One region of the Paenibacillus sp. TAB_01 genome, then DNA from elsewhere that is predicted to be linked to it. Evidence: a T-box and tRNA genes for the amino acid it is inferred to sense, from the RefSeq annotation. Region 1 holds a T-box; the other regions hold tRNA genes.
What was found. A T-box is a leader RNA that pairs with one kind of tRNA and senses whether it is charged. The one in region 1 lies ahead of ACHHV8_RS21400 (arginine--tRNA ligase), so its partner is inferred to be a tRNA-Arg.
Positions count from the first base shown of each region.

Region 2: it encodes a tRNA-Arg, which carries the amino acid that the T-box ahead of ACHHV8_RS21400 (arginine--tRNA ligase) is inferred to sense. The anticodon was not compared.
Region 3: it encodes a tRNA-Arg, which carries the amino acid that the T-box ahead of ACHHV8_RS21400 (arginine--tRNA ligase) is inferred to sense. The anticodon was not compared.

Region 1 covers NZ_JBIFNP010000001.1:4,380,726-4,383,975, reverse strand. The annotation lists gene ACHHV8_RS21410 (adenylosuccinate synthetase) at 1-741, shown strand, start outside; gene ACHHV8_RS21405 (SRPBCC family protein) at 795-1,217, shown strand; T-box leader at 1,239-1,450, shown strand; gene ACHHV8_RS21400 (arginine--tRNA ligase) at 1,492-3,250, shown strand, end outside.
Region 2 covers NZ_JBIFNP010000001.1:6,278,918-6,282,167, forward strand. The annotation lists partial or broken gene ppc (phosphoenolpyruvate carboxylase) at 1-819, opposite strand, end outside; tRNA gene ACHHV8_RS30535 (tRNA-Gly) at 1,077-1,150, opposite strand; tRNA gene ACHHV8_RS30540 (tRNA-Pro) at 1,157-1,233, opposite strand; tRNA gene ACHHV8_RS30545 (tRNA-Arg) at 1,286-1,362, opposite strand; tRNA gene ACHHV8_RS30550 (tRNA-Gly) at 1,369-1,443, opposite strand; tRNA gene ACHHV8_RS30555 (tRNA-Leu) at 1,452-1,531, opposite strand; tRNA gene ACHHV8_RS30560 (tRNA-Lys) at 1,545-1,620, opposite strand; tRNA gene ACHHV8_RS30565 (tRNA-Gln) at 1,628-1,702, opposite strand; tRNA gene ACHHV8_RS30570 (tRNA-Thr) at 1,715-1,790, opposite strand; tRNA gene ACHHV8_RS30575 (tRNA-Val) at 1,795-1,870, opposite strand; tRNA gene ACHHV8_RS30580 (tRNA-Glu) at 1,887-1,961, opposite strand; tRNA gene ACHHV8_RS30585 (tRNA-Thr) at 1,971-2,046, opposite strand; tRNA gene ACHHV8_RS30590 (tRNA-Asn) at 2,050-2,125, opposite strand; rRNA gene rrf (5S ribosomal RNA) at 2,131-2,247, opposite strand; rRNA gene ACHHV8_RS30600 (23S ribosomal RNA) at 2,427-3,250, opposite strand, start outside.
Region 3 covers NZ_JBIFNP010000001.1:416,897-420,146, reverse strand. The annotation lists gene ACHHV8_RS02155 (polysaccharide deacetylase family protein) at 1-565, shown strand, start outside; gene ACHHV8_RS02150 (alpha/beta-type small acid-soluble spore protein) at 675-962, opposite strand; gene ACHHV8_RS02145 (hypothetical protein) at 1,172-1,390, shown strand; tRNA gene ACHHV8_RS02140 (tRNA-Leu) at 1,690-1,769, opposite strand; tRNA gene ACHHV8_RS02135 (tRNA-Arg) at 1,775-1,851, opposite strand; tRNA gene ACHHV8_RS02130 (tRNA-Leu) at 1,868-1,956, opposite strand; tRNA gene ACHHV8_RS02125 (tRNA-Cys) at 1,973-2,046, opposite strand; tRNA gene ACHHV8_RS02120 (tRNA-Gly) at 2,056-2,130, opposite strand; tRNA gene ACHHV8_RS02115 (tRNA-Gln) at 2,135-2,209, opposite strand; tRNA gene ACHHV8_RS02110 (tRNA-His) at 2,231-2,306, opposite strand; tRNA gene ACHHV8_RS02105 (tRNA-Trp) at 2,321-2,394, opposite strand; tRNA gene ACHHV8_RS02100 (tRNA-Tyr) at 2,402-2,486, opposite strand; tRNA gene ACHHV8_RS02095 (tRNA-Thr) at 2,496-2,571, opposite strand; tRNA gene ACHHV8_RS02090 (tRNA-Phe) at 2,594-2,669, opposite strand; tRNA gene ACHHV8_RS02085 (tRNA-Asp) at 2,690-2,766, opposite strand; tRNA gene ACHHV8_RS02080 (tRNA-Met) at 2,809-2,885, opposite strand; tRNA gene ACHHV8_RS02075 (tRNA-Val) at 2,901-2,976, opposite strand; tRNA gene ACHHV8_RS02070 (tRNA-Glu) at 3,024-3,098, opposite strand; tRNA gene ACHHV8_RS02065 (tRNA-Ser) at 3,118-3,206, opposite strand; tRNA gene ACHHV8_RS02060 (tRNA-Asn) at 3,210-3,250, opposite strand, start outside.

The DNA.
Region 1 (3,250 bases):
CTGCAGGTTGCGGACATCATGGACGAGCTGGCTGTGCTGGCGGAGCGGCTGAAGCCTTTTGTGTGCGACACGGCAAGCCTGCTTCAATCCGCATTGAAGCGAGGCGAGCAGGTGCTTGTCGAAGGGCAGCTGGGCGCGCTGAGGACCCGGATCATGGCATTTATCCTTACTCGACCTCCTCCTCCACGCTGGCCGGCTTCGCAGCGGTCGGGGCGGGCGTGCCGCCGTATGAAATCCGCAGAGTCGTGGCCGTGGTCAAGGCGTACTCCAGCTGCGTCGGGGCCGGTCGCTTCGTCACCGAGCTGGCGGGACCGGGAAGCGGATGAGCTGCGGCGGCGCGGCGGCGATGCCGGCGAATACGGAGCGCTGACCGGCCGGCCCCGGCGAATGGGATGGTTCGATGCGGTTGCCAGCCGTTACGGGTGCGCGGTGCAAGGGGCGACGGAGGCTGCGCTGACCAATCTGGATGTGCTCGGTTATCTGGATGAGATTCTGATTTGTACGGCTTACGACGTGGACGGAAAACGGACGGAGCAGTTTCCGGTAAGCGCCAAGCTGGACGGGGCGAAGCCGGTGCTGGAGTCTATGCCGGGCTGGAAATCGGACATTTCGCAAGCTCGTTCCTTCGATGAGCTTCCCGAGGCCGCGAAGCAATATGTGCTGCGCCTGGAGGCTTGCATCGGCGTGCCGATCCGGTATATCTCCGTCGGGCCTAAACGGGAACAGATGATGGAGCGCTAATAATATGGTAATCTATTCCTAATAGAACGATTAGGAAGGAGATTATCAAAACTATGGAAGCCAAAGTTACGGGACAGACGAAATCGGCCGGTTTTCAAATCGGAGTAAGGCGTACACTGCCTCTTACTCCCGAGGAAGCGTGGGAAGCTATTACTTCGCCGGAGGGCATCCGCTCCTGGCTTGGAGAAGGGGCGGAGCTTCAGCTGGAGCCGAAACGCTCCTATGAAACCGAATCCGGAGCTACCGGAGAGATTCGGGTCGTCAAGCCGCAGCAGCAGCTCCGGCTCACCTGGCGGAAGCCGGGCTGGCATAAGGCTTCCACCATGCAGATCCGGTTGATTCCGGCCGGAACGGGGAAGACCACCGTCAGCTTTCACCAGGAGCATCTGGCCGATGCGGCGATGAGAGAAGTCATGAAGGAGCACTGGGAAGATGTGCTCCAGAGGTTGTTGAAAAAAACTGAAATTGGGTTATAATAGTTTAAAATGAATAATGTGGAAATGTCATAGATTGGGAAAGTAGTTTGGTTCCAGAGAAGCAGCGAGCCGGGTTGGTGTGAGCCGGTACCTGGAGCAAGATGAATCGGGCCCATGAGATGCCCCTCTGAACTGGAGTAAGAGGAGCCGGGTAAAACCGTTAACTGTTAAGGGGTCAAACATAGTTTGACAACAAGAGTGGTACCGCGAATGCCTAAGCCTTCGTCTCTTATGGAGACGAGGGCTTTTATTATTTTAAGGAGGAATGTCAGTTATGTTAAGCAGGGAAATTTCAAGGGCTGTAGAAGCTGCTGTATTCAAGCTTTTGGGAGAAACGTCTTCTTCACAAGCAAACAATATCTCGGTATCGCTTGAACGGCCTTCCAAGCTGGAGCATGGAGACTACTCGACAAGTATAGCCATGCAGCTCGCCAGAATCCTCCGAAAAGCACCGATGCAGTTAGCATTTTCGATAAAAGGATCGCTGGAGCAAAATGATGTCCTGAAAGGGATAGTCCGTCATATCGAAGTGGTTTCCCCAGGATATATTAATTTTTTCATTGATTGGGAGAAATGGTCTCGAGCCTCCTTCAAGCTTCCAACTGCGTCCAAGGAGAAGGTGCTGATCGAGCATACCTCGATTAATCCTAATAAATCCGCACATATAGGGCATTTAAGAAATGCTTGTATCGGAGATGCTCTGGTTAGAATATTAAAGCGCTTAGGCTATCAGATGGAGGTTCATAATTATATTGACGATTTAGGGAACCAGCTGGCGGATACCGTAGTGGGAATACTGCATGAGCAGATAAAGGGAGAACATACGAGATTCGGGGATTTTTGTTGGGATGTATATGCGAAGGTGAATCAATCCTATTCGGCTGATCCCGATCTGGCGGAGCAGCGAACCCATGTGCTTCATTCCCTCGAACAAGGCGATGGCAACCTGTCCTGGCTGGGGATGCTGGTAGCGGAAAAAATAGTTCGTGAGCACGTAGAAGAAATGCGAAAGTTCGGCATCCGTTTCGATTTGCTCGTCTGGGAAAGCAATATTGTCCGCGAAGGCTTTTGGGATGCTGCGAACGAGCTTCTCAAGAAAACCTCGTATTTCGTTAAAGAAACGGAAGGAGCTTTGGCCGGATGCTGGATTCTAAAGCCGCCGGCTGTTTCCGAAGAAGGGGAAGCGAAGCTTGGTGAAGCAGAGCATAGATACGATAAAGTATTAATCCGTTCCAACGGGATACTGACCTATACAGCAAAAGATATTGCATATCATTTGTGGAAATTCGGTCTAATTGCAAAGGACTTTACCTATGCTCCTTTCTCTGAGGGACTATATACCACTTCAAAGACCGGAGGCGCTAAACCATTTGGCAGGGCGGATATGGTTATTAATGTCATTGATCATAGACAGCAGTATCCTCAAATGATGGTAAAGCAGGCCTTAGAAGGACTGGGATACACAAATCAAGCGAGTAAGCTGCGTCATGTGAGCTATGGGGTGGTTTCGTTAAGTCCTATGTCTGCATCCCAGCTTGGAATATCTATTACGGATGGGAAAAGCTCTTATGCCATGTCAGGCCGCCAAGGAATAGGCATCAAGATTTCGGATTTATTGAATCAAATGGTGTCCGTAATTGACCAGAAGCGCACTGCTCAGGACGGCGTTTCCAGTGTAACCGTGGCGACGGCAGCGATTCGTTATTACTTGTTAAAGTACCATTTACAGACTGAGGTCATATTCGATATGCAGCAAGCGATGGAGATTAACGGGAATTCGGGAGTGTATCTTCTCTATGCCTACGCAAGATCAGCAAGTGTACTGGTTAAAGCGGCGCAAGAGGGCCATATCGGCGGGCATATGGATCATTTTCCCGTGCTGGAAGATCAGGAGCATGCACTGCTAAGGCACATTGCCTATTGGCCGGATACCCTCGTGCAGGCAGGAAATGAGCTGATGCCGCATATGATTTGCCAGTATGCATTTGAGCTGGCAGCCTTGTTTAATCATTTCTATGGTGTTTGTCCGATTT
Region 2 (3,250 bases), 1.9 Mb from region 1:
CGGAAGGGTTGCCATCGCGGCCCCACCGATCCAAGAACCGAATTTCATGAAAATCGGCACATGCCATGATTCTTCCGGATAATATTTGTGCAGACAGCGCTCCAACTCCTGGTAAACCTCCGGAAGTACATCGAATAGCGTTTCATCAAAGAAATAAAGACCGTTGTTCACTTCATCGATAACTGTAGGCTTACGGTCGCGCAGCTCATCTGTCTGCCACAACGTAATGACCTCGCCCAATAGCTTCTTACGCAGCTGCTCCCGCTCACGGAAGGTTAAGCTCGGATTGTCGAGCTCCATGACTCCGTTGGCAATACGCTGGTGAATATCCAGCACAGCACGGCGCGAAGCTTCTGTAGGGTGCGCAGTCATAACGAGCTCCAAAGAGATCCCTTGAATCATCTCTTGAACCTCGCTAGCAGGGATACTTTGTTGTTTCAAGCCACGTACTACATCCTCAATTGAGCCCGGCTGAACTTCTTCACCTGCCGACCGTTCGTAATCACGTTTACGGCGAATCCGGTGATTTTGCTCTGCGATATTAATCAGTTGAAAATAAATAGCAAAGGCACGGATCACTTGGTGTCTTTTCTCGGGTGCTAACGAGTTGATCGTTTCTTTAAACTCATTGTACAAATCTGAACTGCTCTGGGCGCGTAGAGTTTTACTCATTTCTCTTATATTCTCTACAATGGTTAGAAGCTCATTCCCACCCTGATGAACCAGCACTTCACCCAAAATGTGCCCTAAAAAACGCACATCCCTACGCAGTAGATTGTTTGAAGTATGTTTACTACTCAAGCTGCCTGAATCCGACATGGTTCTCCTCCATCCTTACCTAAGTCATAATGAATATTTTAACACAATACCGCGCTACCATGCAGTATATTTAACAAATAGTTTCATAGATTTTCCTTCCATATTTCTACAACTTATTTTATGAAGAGAAATAGAGGGTCTATGAAACCCACTGACATAAGTAATTAAGCGCCCTTAAACCAGTCGCTTTAACACTTTAGCGCAGTTCATTATAAAGATATTAAAAAAAGACCTTTCGGTCTTAGTTATATACAATATGGAGCGGGTGATGGGAATCGAACCCACGCTACCAGCTTGGAAGGCTGGAGTTCTACCATTGAACTACACCCGCAAAAGGTGGTCGGGACGACACGATTTGAACATGCGACCCCCTGGTCCCAAACCAGGTGCTCTACCAAGCTGAGCTACGTCCCGACAGTATATGTAGTGCGATATGAAGAGCACTTCATAAGCTAAATATAAAATATGGCGTTCCCTGAGAGATTCGAACTCCCGGCCTTTTGATTCGTAGTCAAACGCTCTATCCAGCTGAGCTAAGGGAACATCATATGGAGCGGAAGACGGGAATCGAACCCGCGACCCTCGCCTTGGCAAGGCGATGCTCTACCGCTGAGCCACTTCCGCAAAGACAATGCGCGTAGAGGGACTTGAACCCCCACGGTCGCCCGCTAGATCCTAAGTCTAGTGCGTCTGCCAATTCCGCCATACGCGCGCTTGAGTAAAAATGGTGAGCCATGTAGGACTCGAACCTACGACACCCTGATTAAAAGTCAGGTGCTCTACCAACTGAGCTAATGGCTCAAACTAATGGCTGGGGATCTAGGATTCGAACCTAGGCATGACGGAGTCAAAGTCCGTTGCCTTACCGCTTGGCTAATCCCCAATAATGAAACAATGGTGCCGTCGAGAGGACTTGAACCCCCAACCTACTGATTACAAGTCAGTTGCTCTACCAATTGAGCTACAACGGCTTAGTGGTGGAGGCTGACGGGATCGAACCGCCGACCCTCTGCTTGTAAGGCAGATGCTCTCCCAGCTGAGCTAAGCCTCCACACCGGGAATGAAAATGGTGACCCGTAGGGGATTCGAACCCCTGTTACCTCCGTGAAAGGGAGGTGTCTTAACCCCTTGACCAACGGGCCTAAATCATCTGGAGCTTCCAACCGGGATCGAACCGGTGACCTCATCCTTACCATGGATGCACTCTACCTACTGAGCTATGGAAGCATATGGCTCCCCGAACAGGACTCGAACCTGTGACAACTCGATTAACAGTCGAGTGCTCTACCAACTGAGCTATCAGGGAAAATTGCTTGGCGACGTCCTACTCTCCCGGAACCCTTCGGTTCAAGTACCATCGGCGCTGGAGGGCTTAACGGTCGTGTTCGAGATGGGAACGCGTGGTTCCCCTCCGCCATCATCACCAAACGATGTGCTTTCGTTAGAAAGCTGGCTACGTAAGCCTGGGATTTTTCGAAGCGTTGCTTCTTCGAAAACGCTGCAAGAAAATATCCATCCCTATAAAGGACATGCAGCTATTTGTTCAAGGTTGTTACCCTGAAAACTAGATACGAAACAAGCATACATCCTTCTTCTTTGCTGTTCTCTTGGATAAGCCCTCGACCGATTAGTATTCGTCAGCTCCATACCTTACGGCACTTCCACCCCGAACCTATCTACCTCGTCGTCTTCAAGGGGTCTTACATACTGGGAAATCTCATCTTGAGGGGGGCTTCACGCTTAGATGCTTTCAGCGCTTATCCCGTCCGTACGTAGCTATCCAGCCGTGCTCCTGGCGGAACAACTGGTACACCAGCGGTACGTCCATCCCGGTCCTCTCGTACTAAGGACAGCTCCTCTCAAATTTCCTGCGCCCACGACAGATAGGGACCGAACTGTCTCACGACGTTCTGAACCCAGCTCGCGTACCGCTTTAATGGGCGAACAGCCCAACCCTTGGGACCTACTTCAGCCCCAGGATGCGATGAGCCGACATCGAGGTGCCAAACCTCCCCGTCGATGTGGACTCTTGGGGGAGATAAGCCTGTTATCCCCAGGGTAGCTTTTATCCGTTGAGCGATGGCCCTTCCATGCGGTACCACCGGATCACTAAGCCCGACTTTCGTCCCTGCTCGACCTGTTTGTCTCGCAGTCAAGCTCCCTTATGCCTTTGCACTCTTCGAATGATTTCCAACCATTCTGAGGGAACCTTGGGGCGCCTCCGTTACTTTTTAGGAGGCGACCGCCCCAGTCAAACTGCCCACCTGACACTGTCCCCATACCGGTTCACGGTACCAGGTTAGAACTCCGATACGATCAGGGTGGTATCCCAACGTCGCCTCCACCCAAGCTGGCGCTCAGGCTTCTCAGGCTCCCACCTATCCTGTACAGATCGTACCAAAGTCCAATATCAAGCTGCAGTAAAGCTCCA
Region 3 (3,250 bases), 4.0 Mb from region 1:
TGCTCCCGATACCAAGTATACGTTGCAGGTGCTTGATATTTTAAAACAATACGACGTGAAAGCCACTTTTTTTGTCATCGGCCGGCTTGTGGAGAAACACCCCAACGTTGTTAAACGCATGACCAAAGAGGGGCACGTTGTCGGCAATCACACCTATAATCATGCCCTATTGACGAAGCTTAGTGATGAGCAGTTTCAATCCCAAATCTTGAAAACCCAAAAGCTATTACAGTCGACGATCGGCTACAGCCCAAAGCTTATCCGCCCGCCTTACGGTGAAATTACGGAAAGCCAGCTGCTATGGGCTTCTAACCACCAGATGACTGTAGTCAATTGGAATGTGGATTCCAAGGACTGGAGGCAGCTGAGTCAAGCTCAGGTTACATCCAACGTATTAAATCACGCCAAGGCAGGCTCCATTATACTGCAGCACTCCGGCGGCGGCCCCGAGCAAAATCTCGCAGGTACCGTCTCCGCTCTACCGACGATTATTGAATCCCTGCAATCCCGCGGCTACCAGCTGGTTACTTTACCCGAGCTGCTCAAAGTATCAAAGCATTTATGAAAAAGACGCCTCCACTCCCACATTTGTCGGGTTTGGAGGCGTCTTGTATATTATTCGTACTAATTACTGATTCAATCGGTCTTTTCGTGAAAATCTCTTCAAGCATGGATTATTTTCGTTCATTTGCAAGCTTTTCCTGAGCCATACGAATCATTTCTTTAACCATGCTCCCGCCGATTTGTCCGCCTATCTTCCCTGCCTGCTCAGTAGTCAAGTTACCGTTACCGTTGGGAGACAACGGGATTCCGAGTGTTTTCGCTACCTCGTATTTCACATTTTGAGGCTCGCTGCGATTTACGGCATAGCCATTGCGGCTCATGACCTCACTTTTGAACCGCTCCATCCCTTCCGAAGCCGCAGGCACCACCAAACGATTGCTTCTTCTTCTGGCTGCCATACTCATCCCTGCCTTTCATCATCCTAAGATTATGTGTTTAGCATGATCTCAAACTTCCTTAGGTATACCGGCACATAAAACGCAGGATTTTGCAGAATCTAAGCAATGGGCTATCTTGCTTGAGGTTGCCTCAACCAAAGCGAATGATTTATAAGGCCCCGACTATAAAAAGAATGAATAACTATCCTATCCAAAGGAGTTGAGAAGCTTTGAGCCATTTGACAGAAATTATCGACAACCATAAAAATTTAGACGGTCTTTTTGCAATAGTAAAACATTATGGCGTCAGTGCAGAATTCGTGACGGATGCCCTCGTCCAGCGCTTCGAACAGATCAGCAAGGATGAAGGGGCTGAAAAAACAGAAGAAGAAACCACCTACTGCGTAGAAATACTAGATTCTCTCAATCAATACTATGCACGCCTTTAAAAACACGAATCACGAAGAGCAACGAGCAGCTGAGGATATGCAATTACACACATTTACTCATGCGCCTTCTACACTTATCTACTAACTTCTAGTCTGCATTACACTAAACCAAAACTACACTACATTACGTGCATTATACTGCACTAAACTACGTTGCACTGCACTACTCCACACAAACTGCATTACTCCACACAACCAAAACTCCAATCTCTATACTCGTTTCTCGTTTCACAAATAATCTTAGCGGCCGCTGAACGAAAAAAGCCAAGAAATCATTTTATGATTTCTTGGCTTTTTGATGCCGGTGAAGGGACTCGAACCCCCACGGTTTCCCTCACGATTTTGAGTCGCGCGCGTCTGCCAATTCCGCCACACCGGCTTGTATGGCGTTCCCTGAGAGATTCGAACTCCCGGCCTTTTGATTCGTAGTCAAACGCTCTATCCAGCTGAGCTAAGGGAACATTTTAATTATTTACTTGGTGCCGAAGACCAGACTTGAACTGGTACGGTAGTCACCTACCGCAGGATTTTAAGTCCTGTGCGTCTGCCGATTCCGCCACTCCGGCGAGTGGATTAAAAGAATGGAGGCGCCACCCAGACTCGAACTGGGGGTAAAGCTTTTGCAGAGCTCTGCCTTACCACTTGGCTATGGCGCCAGGAAATAATGGAGCGGAAGACGGGAATCGAACCCGCGACCCTCGCCTTGGCAAGGCGATGCTCTACCGCTGAGCCACTTCCGCAAAATGGCTGGGGATCTAGGATTCGAACCTAGGCATGACGGAGTCAAAGTCCGTTGCCTTACCGCTTGGCTAATCCCCAACAATTTTCAAAAAAATAATATGGGGCGATCGATGGGACTTGAACCCACGAATGCTGGAGCCACAGACCAGTGCGTTAACCCCTTCGCCACGACCGCCACATTTATTCTATTGGCAGGGGCAGCAGGAATCGAACCCACACCAAAGGTTTTGGAGACCTTTGTTCTACCTTTAAACTATGCCCCTATGTAAATGGTGGAGGCTGATGGATTCGAACCACCGAACTCGATGAGAGCAGATTTACAGTCTGCCGTGTTTAGCCACTTCACTAAGCCTCCGGATAATACTGGTGCCGTCGAGAGGACTTGAACCCCCAACCTACTGATTACAAGTCAGTTGCTCTACCAATTGAGCTACAACGGCATATTAATTTATCAAACAATCATGGTGGCTCGGGACGGAATCGAACCGCCGACACGAGGATTTTCAGTCCTCTGCTCTACCGACTGAGCTACCGAGCCTTACATATTCAATTCAATAATGGCGGAGCCGACGGGATTCGAACCCGCGGTCTCCTGCGTGACAGGCAGGCATGTTAGGCCTCTACACCACGGCTCCACACTTGTTTTCTCGAAGATTGACTACACTCCGAAAATAAATTGGTTGCGGGGGCAGGATTTGAACCTGCGGCCTTCGGGTTATGAGCCCGACGAGCTACCGGGCTGCTCCACCCCGCGTCGTTATACTTTATATGGTGGAGGCTGACGGGATCGAACCGCCGACCCTCTGCTTGTAAGGCAGATGCTCTCCCAGCTGAGCTAAGCCTCCATAATGAGCATTATACCATAAAAAACTAGTTGTACCAAGTTTTTTATTGGTGACCCGTAGGGGATTCGAACCCCTGTTACCTCCGTGAAAGGGAGGTGTCTTAACCCCTTGACCAACGGGCCTTGCTTTAAAGTATTGCTACGGAGAGAGAGGGATTCGAACCCTCGAGACGCTTGTGACGCCTACACGATTTCCAATCGTGCTCCTTCGGCCAGCTCGGACACCTCTCCAAATGGCTCCCCGAACAGGACTCGAACCTGTGACAACTCGATTA